Regions from separate parts of the Rahnella sp. CFA14(1/10) genome, predicted to be linked through region 1. Evidence: predicted binding sites of a transcription regulator. Region 1 holds the regulator's gene; each other region holds the start of a gene.
What was found. Region 1 encodes PhoB, which activates phosphate uptake and scavenging genes when phosphate is short. Its sites were predicted from a motif close to CTGTCATAAAACTGNCNNAT; they were not measured.
Positions count from the first base shown of each region.

Region 2: a site for PhoB is predicted at 1,791-1,810, ahead of EVX52_RS10585 (heavy metal response regulator transcription factor). Genes of this name have one in related genera too.
Region 3: a site for PhoB is predicted at 1,800-1,819, ahead of phoA (alkaline phosphatase). Genes of this name have one in related genera too.
Region 4: a site for PhoB is predicted at 2,463-2,482, ahead of opgB (phosphatidylglycerol--membrane-oligosaccharide glycerophosphotransferase). Genes of this name have one in related genera too.

Region 1 is NZ_SEWS01000012.1:96,968-100,380, reverse strand. It holds gene sbcC (exonuclease subunit SbcC) at 1-188, opposite strand, end outside; gene sbcD (exonuclease subunit SbcD) at 185-1,423, opposite strand; gene phoB (phosphate response regulator transcription factor PhoB) at 1,651-2,340, shown strand; gene phoR (phosphate regulon sensor histidine kinase PhoR) at 2,363-3,413, shown strand, end outside.
Region 2 is NZ_SEWS01000004.1:355,976-359,388, reverse strand. It holds gene EVX52_RS10600 (molybdopterin-dependent oxidoreductase) at 1-401, opposite strand, end outside; gene EVX52_RS10595 (cytochrome b/b6 domain-containing protein) at 394-1,035, opposite strand; gene EVX52_RS10590 (hypothetical protein) at 1,062-1,685, opposite strand; gene EVX52_RS10585 (heavy metal response regulator transcription factor) at 1,899-2,573, shown strand; gene EVX52_RS10580 (heavy metal sensor histidine kinase) at 2,566-3,413, shown strand, end outside.
Region 3 is NZ_SEWS01000002.1:511,238-514,650, forward strand. It holds gene EVX52_RS05920 (DHA2 family efflux MFS transporter permease subunit) at 1-490, shown strand, start outside; gene EVX52_RS05925 (L,D-transpeptidase family protein) at 752-1,672, shown strand; gene phoA (alkaline phosphatase) at 1,901-3,325, shown strand.
Region 4 is NZ_SEWS01000001.1:192,572-195,984, forward strand. It holds gene opgB (phosphatidylglycerol--membrane-oligosaccharide glycerophosphotransferase) at 1-2,235, opposite strand, end outside; gene EVX52_RS00940 (ABC transporter ATP-binding protein) at 2,745-3,413, opposite strand, start outside.

The DNA of each region.
Region 1 (3,413 bases):
ATGTTCAGACGTGGCGTCTGATGATAAAGCGCCAGACAAATGGCATCAAGCAGGGTGGTTTTCCCTGCACCGGTCGGGCCGGTGATCGCGAATAATCCGTTGCTGGCGAACGGCTCGGCAGTGAAATCAATTTTCCATTCGCCTTCCAGCGAGTTCAGGTTTTTTAAACGCAGGCTGAGAATTTTCATTGTGCGCTGTCCTCTGCATTCTGACCGTGCGTGACCTGCTCAACAACCTGAGCAAAAAGAGTGCGCATCCGCGCCTGACGGGGGGCATCAGGGTCCGGCTCCAGCGCCAGCCGCCGTTCAAAGACGTCGCTGACGCTCAGTTCACTGAGGGTCTCTTTTTCCTGCTGCTCAATGCTGCTGATGCGCTGTTCTTTGCTGCGGCGCAACAGGACAACTTCCACCGGCAAATCCGCAGTCAGCGCCTGAATACGCCGCTGAATATCGCTGAGATAATCCTGCGTGGCGACTTCGATATCAAGCCAGACGGGTTTTTGTGCATCGCCGCCTTCGAACTGCGCCAGTTGCTTTTCAATTTCCGCCAGCGAGCCTTTGAGTATCTGCATGGGCTGGAAAACAGGAATTTCCAGCGTGTCGATGGCACTGAGCGTTGCCCCGTCGAAATCGAGCAGATACACACTTTTGGCTTTGCTCAGTTCGTCAAAGCTCAGGGCAATTGGCGAACCGCTGTAACGGATGTGGTGAGTTTTTGCGACGCACTGTGCGCGGTGAATATGGCCAAGCGCCACATAATCAACCGGCGGGAACGCCTGCGCGGGGAAGGCGTCAAGTGTGCCTATATAGATGTCACGCACGGAATCAGAAGTACTGACGCCAACGGTGGTCAGATGGCCGGTTGCAATAACGGGCAGCGGTATGCCAAGTTCATCACGCCTGGCCTGCGCGGCCTGCCAGAGCGCGTCATAATGTGCGGCGATGGCTTCCTGCAATGCCAGTTGTTTGTCGCTGCCGGACTGACCGGCCTGACTGGCCAGCAGATCACGCGGGCGTAAAAACGGGATGGCACACAGTACCGCGCCCGGTTTTCCGTCACGCTGACTGAGCACCAAAATCTGTTCAGACAGATTTTCGCCGACAGTGGCAATCACCCGCGTATTCAGGCAGGAAAGTAGCTCGCGTGATTCATTAAGTGTTGCGACGGAATCGTGGTTGCCAGCCAGTACCACCAGCTGACAGCCGGTTTGTTGTAATTCCACCACGAAGCGGTTATACAATTCGCGGGCATAACTGGGCGGTGATCCGGTATCGAAAATATCACCCGCGACAATCACGGCGTCGACCTGATGTTGCTGCACCTGACCGGTCAGCCAGCGCAGAAATGCCTGATGTTCGGCTGCACGGCTTTTGGTGAAAAAGTACTGGCCAAGATGCCAGTCTGACGTGTGGATCAGGCGCATGAGACTCCTGTATGAACCCTGGATGACGACAATGGGGCAAAGTATAAACGTCGGCGGGGGGAGATGTCCCCGATAAATCAGTCCAATTTCAGCAAGATGGCCGCTAATTATCTGTCATATTTGACTGTAATGAACCATTCTTTTCGTTCATAAATCTGTCACAAAACTGACGCATAATGGCGCCCGCAATCAAATAAAAGATCGCTAACCTATTGGCAGGACCTACGATGGCTAGACGTATATTGGTGGTTGAAGACGAAGCTCCAATCCGTGAAATGGTGTGTTTTGTACTGGAACAAAATGGCTATCAGGCCGTAGAAGCTGAGGATTTTGATTCAGCGATTGGGCAGCTTGTTGAACCTTACCCTGAACTTATCCTGCTCGACTGGATGTTACCTGGCGGTTCCGGTATTCAGTTTATTAAGCATCTTAAACGTGAGGCGCTGACCCGCGAAATTCCGGTGATGATGTTGACCGCACGCGGTGAAGAAGAAGATCGGGTGCGTGGCCTCGAAGTCGGTGCCGATGATTACATCACCAAACCGTTTTCCCCGAAAGAGCTGGTTGCCCGCATTAAAGCGGTGATGCGTCGCATCTCGCCAATGGCGGTGGAAGAAGTGATCGACATGCAGGGTTTAAGCCTGGATCCCTCGTCTCACCGGGTGATGGCCAACGAACAGGCGCTTGATATGGGGCCGACAGAATTTAAGTTATTACACTTCTTTATGACGCATTCTGAACGTGTTTATAGCCGGGAACAGTTGCTCAATAACGTCTGGGGCACTAACGTTTATGTGGAAGATCGCACCGTAGACGTGCATATTCGTCGTTTGCGTAAGGCGTTGGAAACCAGCGGACATGACAGAATGATCCAGACTGTTCGTGGTACCGGATACCGTTTTTCAACGCGTTATTGAGTCCTCACAGCGGAGAATCTGTGTGCTAGAACGTTTGTCATGGAAACGATTGGCCGGCGAATTTTTTCTCTTTTGTCTGCCAGCGTTAATTCTCGGTATTTTCGTCGGTCATTTCGGCTGGCTCCTGTTTGTGTCGCTGGTTGCGGCACTGGGCTGGAATTATTACAACCAGCTTAAACTCTCTCACTGGCTGTGGCTTGACCGCAGTATTACGCCGCCGAACGGCCGCTGGAGCTGGGAGCCGCTGTTCTACGGGCTTAACCAGATGCAGATGCGCAACCGGCGCCGGCGTCGCGAATTAGGTCAGTTGATCAAACGTTTTCGCAGCGGTGCTGAATCGCTGCCCGATGCCGTGGTGCTGACTACGGAAGAAGGCAATATTTTCTGGTGTAACGGGCTGGCGCAGGATCTGCTCGGTTTCCGCTGGCCGGAAGATAACGGGCAACATATCTTCAACCTGCTGCGTTATCCGGAATTCCGGTTGTGGATCCAGACCCGCGATTTCAGCCGGGCGCTGAATCTGCAACTCAATAATGAGCATTACGTCGAGTTTCGCGTTATGCCTTATTCAGAAGGGCAACTGCTGATGGTGGCACGCGATGTCACACAGATGCGTCAGCTTGAAGGTGCACGGCGTAACTTCTTTGCTAACGTCAGTCATGAGCTGAGAACCCCGCTGACCGTATTGCAGGGATATCTGGAAATGATGGAAGACGCCAAACTGGAAGAACCTTTCCGCACCAAAGCACTGGATACCATGCAGGAACAGACGCGGCGAATGGACGGGCTGGTGAAGCAGTTGCTGACGCTGTCGAAAATCGAAGCTTCAGCGAATATTGATTTGCATGAGAAAGTCGATATTCCGGTGATGCTCGGTATGCTCGAACGTGAGGTGCAAACGTTAAGCAACGGCCGGCATGAGGTGGTGTTTCGCATTAATGACAAACTGAACGTCTTTGGTAATGAAGATCAGTTGCGCAGTGCGGTATCGAATCTGGTGTATAACGCCGTCAACCACACGCCTGCCGGGACGCGGATTGAAGTCAGCTGGCAGCAAACGCCGCATGGCGCGC
Region 2 (3,413 bases), on a different contig from region 1:
CTTTCCTGTGGCAGGCGCTGCAATTGTTCCAGCGTCCACGCAGCTTTCTTTTGTACCAGACCCGAAACCTCCAGCCGGTAATTAGGGATGTCGATTTCCGGTACGTTGTATTCGGGGTAATAAGCGTTGAAACGAAATGGCGTGGTGATCTGATCCGCGCGGTAGGTTTGCGCCAGTTTCTGGCCGCCGAACAGCCAGCTTTGAACCCGGTCATTCCAGCGGGACATTGCCCATAGCACCTTATCGACCTGATCACCGTCCTGCAAATTGCAGCCCGTCAGCATCGAAACGGCACCGAGCGTCAGCCCTGACCGCAGTAATAAACGGCGCTGGACATTGACCAGTTGTTTGCGCTGATCGGGCTCAAGAATAATTTTTGGCCGTTGTGGTTTTTCACTCATCGGCGTGGTCCTCCGTGCTTATTTTTTTGCCGCCGGTCAGCATTGCCACGAAGGTTTCAGGCACCAGCAGGACCATCAGTACGTGAATAATGACAAACAGCAGCACGCCGCTCATCGCAAAGAAATGCACATAACGCGCGATATCAAAACCGCCAAACAGCCAGACCAGCCCGCTGAACTGCACCGGTTTCCAGATGGACAAACCCGACAGCACCAGCAGTGCGCCCAGCAATAAAACTCCGCTGTACATCAGCTTTTGCACGGCGTTGTACTGACCGAGCTTGTGAGGGAGCCTGAATGTCAGTGCACGAACGGTATCGCGCCAGACAGAGCGGGGCGAAAAGGGGAAAAAGTCATGCCTGAAATGATCGCTGAAAATACCCCACACCAGATAGAGCAGGGCATTAGCCGCCAGCAGCCACATCACCGCCAGATGCCAGGCTATATTGCCGCCCAGCCAGCCGCCGAGGGTAGTGTTTTGCGGAAAAGTGAAAGCGAAAAGCGGATCGGCGTTATAAATCCCCCAGCCGCTCATCACCATGCCGATCATTGCCAGCACATTGATCCAATGACAGATACGAACCGGCCAGGAATGGATCCGGCGTTTTCGGGGTAATGAGAGCTGAGGTTTCACGCTTAATCTCCTGTTGACTGGCCGGATTACATCGGAGGCGCGATGCCGTCTTTACCGGCAGCAATACCACGGGCAACCAGCGCACCTTTGTCATCTTTCATGGCAAACAATACGATTTTAGTGCCCGGTTTCAGCAGGCTGCGGTCGCCCGGTGCCAGCAGAACAACCGGCACATCGTCAGGCACGACGACAGTTTTCTCGGCATCGTGATATTTCACGGTCAGGGTGCGGCCGTTGCTGTTCACCAGCTTGCCGACGGTGCCGTTGGTCATGGTATTGATTTTGCCATCGGCGGATTCAAACGGATTGAAGCCTTCACCGCTGCCGCGCAGGCTGGGTGCGAAGACGTGGACCTCCAGCGCTTTCAGCGTGCCGTTAGCCTGCGGAACGGCTGCCGTCCCGATAAAGCTGTCCGCTTTGATATCGCTGATGTTGCCTTTGGTGACGGCATTGATTTTGGTCTGATCGGTCAGTTTAACGTCAAGTTTTTCACCCTGACGGGTGGTGATTTGTACCGATGAGTCATTAACTGAATCAATGGTTCCGCGTGTGGGTTTAATCACATTATCGGCGGCAAAAGCGGATGTCATCCCGCTGCACATCAGCAGGGAACCCAGTAACAGACCAGCGATACGTGTTGGTGCATTCATAATTAACTCTCCATTTTCCAGCGTTATTTCATTCTGTTAGATGAATCACTGAACCTGCCAGTGATGGATAACTTCCTTAAGAGTGGACGATCAACCGGTATTGGCTGATGACAAATTGATGACAAAATTGTCATCAAAGATGACTGACGAAACTGATAAACTTTCAGATGAATCATTCTTTAGGTGAATGGTCATACGGCGCTGGGGGCCTGAATGCGAATACTGGTGATTGAAGACGATGTCAGTACAGGCGACTACCTGAAAAAAGGACTGACAGAAGCAGGTTACAGCGTGGATCTGGCGCGTAACGGTGCTGATGGCCTGTTTCTGGCGCTGGAAGACGGTTACGATGCGGTGATCCTCGATGTTATGCTGCCGGGGCTGGACGGCTGGCAGGTGATGGAAGTCCTGCGCAAAAAAAGCGACGTGCCGGTGCTGTTTCTCACCGCCCGCGATGAGGTGCAGGATCGCATTCACGGGCTGGAACTGGGCGCTGACGATTATCTCATCAAGCCGTTCTCCTTCACCGAACTGGTGTTGCGTATCCGTACATTACTGCGCCGCCCGGCCACCCGCGAACCCGATATCTATTCGGTGGCAGACCTGAATCTTGATGTGTTGCGCCGTCGTGTCACCCGTCAGGATCAGGCCATTGCGCTGACCAACAAGGAATTCATGTTGCTGCAGTTGCTGATGCGTCGCGAGGGGGAAGTGCTGTCGCGGACGATGATCGCCTCACAGGTCTGGGACATGAATTTCGACAGCGATACCAACGTGGTGGATGTTGCCATTAAGCGCCTGCGTGGCAAAGTTGACCGCACCTTTGAGGTGAAACTTATCCATACCGTGCGCGGGATTGGTTATGTGTGCGAAGTGCGACATGACTGATCGGCAATTTACTCCACTCCCTGAGCGCGGCATGTCGCTGACGCTTCGCGCCACCTTACTGTTTGCGCTGATCGCCTCACTGGTCGTTAGCGCTGTTGGTTTTTATCTTTATTACTCGATGGATAAAGAACTGGTACGCCGTGCAGATTATCAGGTCAGCGGCCGCGTTCAGTATTTCCGTCATCTGCTTGCCAACGAATTTCCGCTGTCGCAGCTCAGCCGTAATCCCGGCCTGTTTGAAAATATGCTCGGTAACGAGCGCGATATCCTGACGTTTCGTTTGTCCGGTGAGAAGCCGCTGATCAACGTCAATCCATCCCGGCTGGAATTGCCGCCGGTGGTGGCCGTGCCGGACGGTCATCCGCTGACGCTGAATACAGTGCATCACCTCACCGCACCGGATGGCACGCCGGTACGCTTTGCCCGCGCTGCGGTACAAATCCAGGACGGGCGGACGGTTGAAATCACCGGCGCGCATTTCATGACCGAGGAGTCGCATCTGTTACAGACTTTTCGTTGGGAAATTACCGGGGCGGTGCTATTCGCTTATTTGCTGATTGCCGTTCTGGGTTATCTGGTGATCCGCCGCGGATTACGGCCGCTGCGCAATATGGCGCATGAGGCGGCGCAGATCCATCCGGCCAGTTTGTCTACGCGACTGTCTTCTGAAAATGCACCGCAGGAATTGCAGCAATTAATTTATTCTTTCAACGATATGCTCGACCGGCTCGCCGGAGGGTATCAGCGACTAACGCAATTTTCCGCCGATCTGGCGCATGAAATCCGTACGCCGGTAGGGGCGCTGATGGGGCATTGTCAGGTGGCGTTATACCAGCCGCG
Region 3 (3,413 bases), on a different contig from region 1:
ACTGAGTTTATGGCTGACGACGACGGTCACAACCTACTGGGGAGCAGAACAGTTCTTCTGGCCGCAGGTGGTGCGCGGCCTGTTCATTATGTTGTGCATCGTGCCGAGTGTGAACATGGCCCTGACCGCGTTTCAGGGGCCGGAACTGCGCTACGCATCAGGGCTGTTTAATCTGATGCGTAATCTCGGCGGCGCGATTGGTATTGCCACGGTGAATACCTGGCTGCAGGACTGGACCCGCGTGCACGCTGCACGTTTCGGCGAATCGCTGGGACACTATGGGGATCATGCGCAGGAGAAGATAGATTCGCTGGCGCAAAAAATTGTCCACCTGACGCCGGACACCGCTCAGGCATTGCTGATGGCAAAAGGGATATTTGGCGCGAAAGTCGCGGCGCAATCCCTGACACTGGCGTTCAACGACATCTTTCAGGTCATGGCGTGGATGTTTGTTGCCGCGCTGGTCATGGTGCCGTTTTGCCGTAAATAAAGTCAGGAATGTGAAGAAAATGTGCAGGCTGCCGCAAAAAATGCGGTTGTGGCAGGGAACTTTTCGAACAAGATGAGAAAGCTTTGGCCTGTTTGAAATAAATCCTTATAATTAGCGGCCCTGAAATGCGATTCGTTACACATACCGTGTCCCTTTCAAGTGCTATGTGCAAGTACACTATTCCTCCGGCCGGTTACGATCGGATCGGGGGGAATTAACATCCTGACAACTGCCAGTGTGGCATTAACGACCAACGAAAATATGAAAATGAGCATTCGCGCAATCCTTACCCTGGTTTTGGCAGTTGCTGCATATAGCCAGGCGTCTTTTGCTGTGGTCTACCCTCTTCCGGCCAATAATGGCCGTCTGGTCGGTGAAAACATCACAGTTACCGTTCCGCAGGGCAGCAGCCTGCCGCTGGAACATTTTGCAGCGCAATACCAGATGGGTTTGAGCAATATGCTCGAAGCTAACCCTGGCGTTGATCCTTATCTGCCAACCCCGGGCACCGTGCTGACTATCCCTCAGCAATTAATCCTGCCTGATACCCCGCATGAAGGCATCGTGATCAACAGTGCTGAAATGCGTCTGTATTACTACCCGAAAGGCACCAATACTGTGGTCGTGCTGCCAATCGGTATCGGTGAACTGGGCAAAGACACCCCGATGAACTGGGTGACTACGGTTCAGCGTAAAAAAGCTGGCCCGACCTGGACCCCGACGGCGAAAATGCATGAAGAATATGCTTCCCGTGGTGAATTCCTGCCCGCCGTCTTCCCTGCTGGCCCGGACAACCCGATGGGGCTGTACGCACTGTATGTTGGCCGTCTGTATGCAGTTCACGGCACCAACGCCAACTTCGGTATCGGTCTGCGCGTGAGCCACGGTTGTGTACGTTTGCGTGATGCCGACATCAAATGGCTGTTCGACAACGTTCCGCAAGGCACCCGCGTTCAGTTTATCAACGAGCCGGTGAAAGCCACCGTTGAGCCGGACGGTAAACGTTATATTGAGATCCATAACCCGCTGTCCTCTAACCAGGAAGAGTTTGATTCCCAGCAGCCGCTGCCAATCACTCTGACCGGTAACGCAAGCAGCGTATCGATGGATCCTGCGGTCAACCAGACTGTGGTTCAGCGCGCTATTGAGATGCGTTCAGGGATGCCGGTTCAGGTTAATTAATTGCGTCCCTGACGTTTTAGTGAAAAAGCTCCGTTCATCGGGGCTTTTTTTTTGCAAACGCAAAAGGAGACTACGGATAACTCCCTCCCCTGCGAAGGGAAGGAGTAAAGCAACATCCCCTCCATCACTGTCATTAAAATGTCACAACTCTGACTTAACCTTTCGGTAACAAAAAATATCTATATGTGTATTTTTATTTCCGATGGTTTATGAAAAGGAGTTTTGACAATGCAACAATCCGTATCTCTTGTGGCCCGCGCCGTGACTGCCGCCCTGCTGCTTTCCACCTCTGCCACTGTCCTCGCCACTGAAACTGACTCGCTGACTGACCGCGCAGCAAAAGGTGTGCTGACAGAACCGGGTGGCGCGCGTCGCCTGAGCGGTGACCAGACCGCCGCGCTGAAAGCGTCACTTTCAGACAAAACGGTGAAAAACGTGATTTTACTGATTGGCGACGGTATGGGGGATTCTGAAATCACCTCCGCCCGCAACTATGCAGAAGGTGCCGGCGGCTATTTTAAAGGTATCGATGCCCTGCCGCTGACCGGTCAGTACACCCATTATTCTCTGGATAAGAAAACGCAGAAACCGAGTTACGTGACCGATTCTGCAGCATCCGCCACCGCCTGGGCGACAGGTGTTAAAAGCTATAACGGCGCGATTGGTGTAGATGTTAACGGTAAAGATCACCAGACTATTCTTGAGATCGCCAAAGCCGCAGGCAAGGCCACCGGCAACGTCTCCACTGCCGAATTGCAGGATGCAACCCCTGCTGCGCAAATCGCCCACGTAACCTCACGTAAGTGCTACGGTCCGGAAGAAACGGCGGAGAAATGTGCCAGCAACGGGCTGGAAAACGGCGGACGTGGTTCGATCACCGAACAGTTATTGCAAACCCGCGCAGACGTCACGCTGGGCGGCGGCAGAAAATCTTTCAGCCAGTTGGCTAAAGCCGGTGAGTTCCAGGGTAAATCCCTGAAAGATCAGGCACTGGCACAGGGTTACGTGTGGGTGGAAAACGCGGAGCAGCTCAGTGCTGTCACGCAGGCAGACCAGAAGAAACCGGTTCTTGGCCTGTTCTCCGAGGGCAACATGCCGGTACGCTGGCAGGGTCCGAAGGCCACTTATCACGGCAACATTGATAAACCGGCTGTTACCTGTGAAGCCAATCCGCAACGCACTGCCGACATCCCGACGCTGGCCGTTATGACTGAAAAAGCCATCGACTTGCTGAAAACGAATCAGAACGGTTTCTTCCTGCAGGTTGAAGGCGCATCGATTGATAAACAAGATCACGCCGCTAATCCGTGCGGCCAGTTCGGGGAAACAGTGGATCTGGATGAAGCGGTGCAAAAAGCGCTGGCGTTCGCCCGACAGGACGGCAACACGCTGGTTATCGTCACCGCCGATCATGCCCATTCCAGCCAGATTATCGAAACCGATGCCAAAGCGCCCGGCCTGACGCAAACACTGACCACCAAAGACGGTGCGCCGATGACTATCAGTTACGGCAACTCAGAAGAGGATTCACAGGGGCACACCGGGACACAACTGCGTATCGCCGCGTTCGGGCCGCATGCAGCGAATGTGGTCGGTCTGACCGACCAGACGGATTTGTTCTATACGATGCGGGATGCCATGGCGATTAAGTGATAGTTTTTCAAAGGGAGATGTCCCTTTGGAACCCTTCGAAACCGGATTGGGTAAGTTTTGGTTTCTCAGTTGCACTGAACGCCTGATC
Region 4 (3,413 bases), on a different contig from region 1:
ACCGCTGGTCCCTTCGGTGGGCTCAGTCGGCTCCGGCGGCGTGATCACGATACTCTGCTCCGCCCCCGGGTTGGTGAACTGTACTTTCACGATGCCGTCAGTATCACCAAAGGTCACAAACTGTTCCTGATCCCCGACGCGGACAGAAACCGGCTTATCAATATTATTACCGTAAGCACGTGCGCGGATCACCACATCAAAAGTAGCGGGCAGCGGTTTGACATAATCAATTTTCACCGACGGTGCCAGATTGGCATCTGACCAACGTCCCCAGTTTTCAACGGCAGACACACCGGTAATCGCTTTTACCTGCTCCGGCAATCCCGGCACCATAAAGGCAATGGCTTTCGACTGGTAGGTAGTGGCCGCATCGTCAATGTTCAACGCATTCAGGGTTTGCTGATAAATGGCGTTACTGCCCGACGTGTCTTTCGCGAAGTCTACTTTACCTTTGAAGGTATCGCCGGTGGCCTGCACAATTGTCGGCTTCGCCCCGAGGTTGCCCGATGCAACACACAGGCCGGTATTGAGCGACAACTCCGGTGCCCACACACGGCCCATTTCGTAGCATTTATCGACCCAGACAAAGTTATCGCTGGTCGCCAGTCCGGCCAGCTGTTTTTTCAACGGCGTTGACAGATAGACATCGAACATCGGTTCAATTTTGTCTCCCGTGACCTTCAGAATAAACGGCGTTTTGATGGTCATGCCGGAGAAAGTAAAGGTACTGTCTTTGGTATTCACCGCATAATTTTTGATGCTGTTCGGGAAGCCCCATTGTTTGATGACCGCCGGTTTCCAGGCATTCACTTTGTCATCAATATTCAGGAACTGCGCGGTCATAGAGGTCGCAGAAACACCGCTGCGGCCGAGACCGATATAGTTATCGCCGCCCATCATATCCAGTATGGTCGCACCATTATCCAGCGTACTGCGTTTCGCCGCATTGAGCTCACCCACCGGATGACGCCCGTCAAGGACGAAGAACAGGTCTTTACGGTTCTGTTTAGTCAGAATGTTGTATGCCGTGTTGTTCATTGCCAGATGGTCGGAAGACACCACAATGACGGTGTTATCAAAATAACCGGACTTTTTAATCTTATCGATAAAGGCGGCAATCAGTTCCTGACTACAGGACACGGCACTCAGTGACTGGTTAGCTTTACCGTTCACTTTATATTCCTTGCGGGTACAACCCCGGGAAATAAAGCCATCAGGATGATGCGTGTCAACGGTCAGCGTGAACAGTGAAAATGGCTTACCTTCCTGACTCAGCGTGATGAACTTTTTATACACTTCATCCAGCAAGGTGTCGTCATACCAACCCCAGTCGTTTTTGTAAGACGGATCCGCCACGGTCGGACGCAATTCGTTGTAGCCATAAAGATGGTCGAAGCCATGGGATTTCAGGAAAGTACCTTTACCTGCGAAAGCCAGTTCTGCGCCCTGATAGAAATAGTTGGTATAGCCGGCACCTTTGAGCACGTCGCCAAGACACACGTTTTCCGGGTAGAAGGTCGCCAGTGCACTGGAGGCATTGCCATCAAACGGCGCAAACAGCGGGATCCCGCACTGGGAAGCCACCATACCGGCGATGGTATAACCCGTGCCCGGCAACTGTTTGGTATTAGTGAAATCAGTGCTCTGCGCTTTATGGCGATTTAATTCGGTCGTCAGGCCGGGGAAAACCTTGTCATCAAAATAAGTGCGTTCCAGACTCTCGCCATAGATATAAACCAGGTTAGGTTTTTTCGCGCCCTTGATGACTTTTTCGGGCACTTTGTAATAGGTATTAAAATCTGCGCCGTTGCCGGAAATTTGCGTTTTGACCAGCCGGGAAATGTTTTGGAATGCCTGAGTGGAACCCACGGAAAAGACCGCCAGTACCACGGCCAGTGCGCTGTAGACGGCACTGCTGTTTTTAGCACGACGCTGCTTCAGCCCCCACGCCAGCAAAGCAAATACGGCAATCAGCCCCGCCAGTAAACCGATAAACGGCAGGATATATTTATTGAGCCCCGCCCCTTTCAGGCTGCTGGTGACGGTATATAACACGGCGTCCGTGATGCCTTCGCCAGTGAAATAATTGCTGCCGATCAGGATGACATTCAGAATGACGTAAAGCCCGAGGAAAAACAGCACCAGTGAAAACCAGACACGGCTGGACGACGCCCGCGTGACGTAGAGAAAAATAGAAGAAAGAAATAATACAAATGAAATTATCTCAGAAGCCATTTCAGCACCCTGCCTGATTTAAACAATAAACTCTACGACCCATTTCTGCTGTTTTGCGAGCAGCGCCGACGGTTCAACTCATCGAGCGAATGACCTGGATCATTCACTTCATCCCTGAGACAGGAAAATTCATGCCAAAAACGGATAGCGCTATATAGCCTGTTGAGCCTGAACGGGTCAACGCCTTCACCCGGCTTCAGGTCACTGATTTCGCCTAAAAAAATGGTATTTTACAAATTTTTGACGGCTGATTTCGCATGATAACCCAGAAATTTAACTTTATGGTCACTTTTCAGTAAGAATCTTATGATAGCGGAATACTGTGAGTGAAATGTGGAGGGCGGTTGAAAATTAGCAAATTCGGAATAAACCTTATTAGAGGTGACTGGCTGAGATACCCGTAATCACTGACGTTAAGCCCGGCGAGCAACTCACAATGCGCAGACACAATTGAGTGATTCAGATAAGAAAGTGCAGCCAATACAGCTGCAGCTTCAGGGAGACGGGGATCAGATCCCGCCTAAGTAGGCTTTGCGCACCTCCTGATTATGCAAAAGTTCTTCTCCCGTCCCACTCAGGCGAATTTGCCCGTTGACAATAACGTAACCCCGGTCAGACAGCCTGAGCGCATGATGCGCATTTTGCTCCACCAGAAAGATCGTCATGCCACTTTTCGCCAGTTCACGCAGGGTCTGGAAAATTTGTTTCACGATAATGGGTGCCAGCCCGAGACTCGGTTCATCGAGCAGTAACAGCTTCGGACGACTCATCAGCGCACGGGCAATCGCCAGCATTTGCTGTTCGCCACCGGACATGGTCATCGCCCGCTGTTTACGGCGTTCCTTCAGGCGCGGGAATAACGCAAACATGGTTTGCAGATCTTCTGCCGCATGCTGATTCCCGACAGGAATGGTGCCCATCAGTAAATTTTCTTCCACGGTCATATCCGGAAAAACGCGCCGCCCTTCCGGCGATTGTGCAATTCCCGCCGAGGCCACAAAGTGTGTCGATTTGCGGCTGATATCTTCTCCGCGAAACAGGATTTGCCCGCTCTGTATGCGTGGCTGACCGAATATCGACATCAGCAGCGTTGATTTCCCGGCACCATTGGCGCCGATCAGCGCCACGGTTTCTCCCTGATTCACCTTCAGAGACACCTGCTGCAATGCCTGAATCGC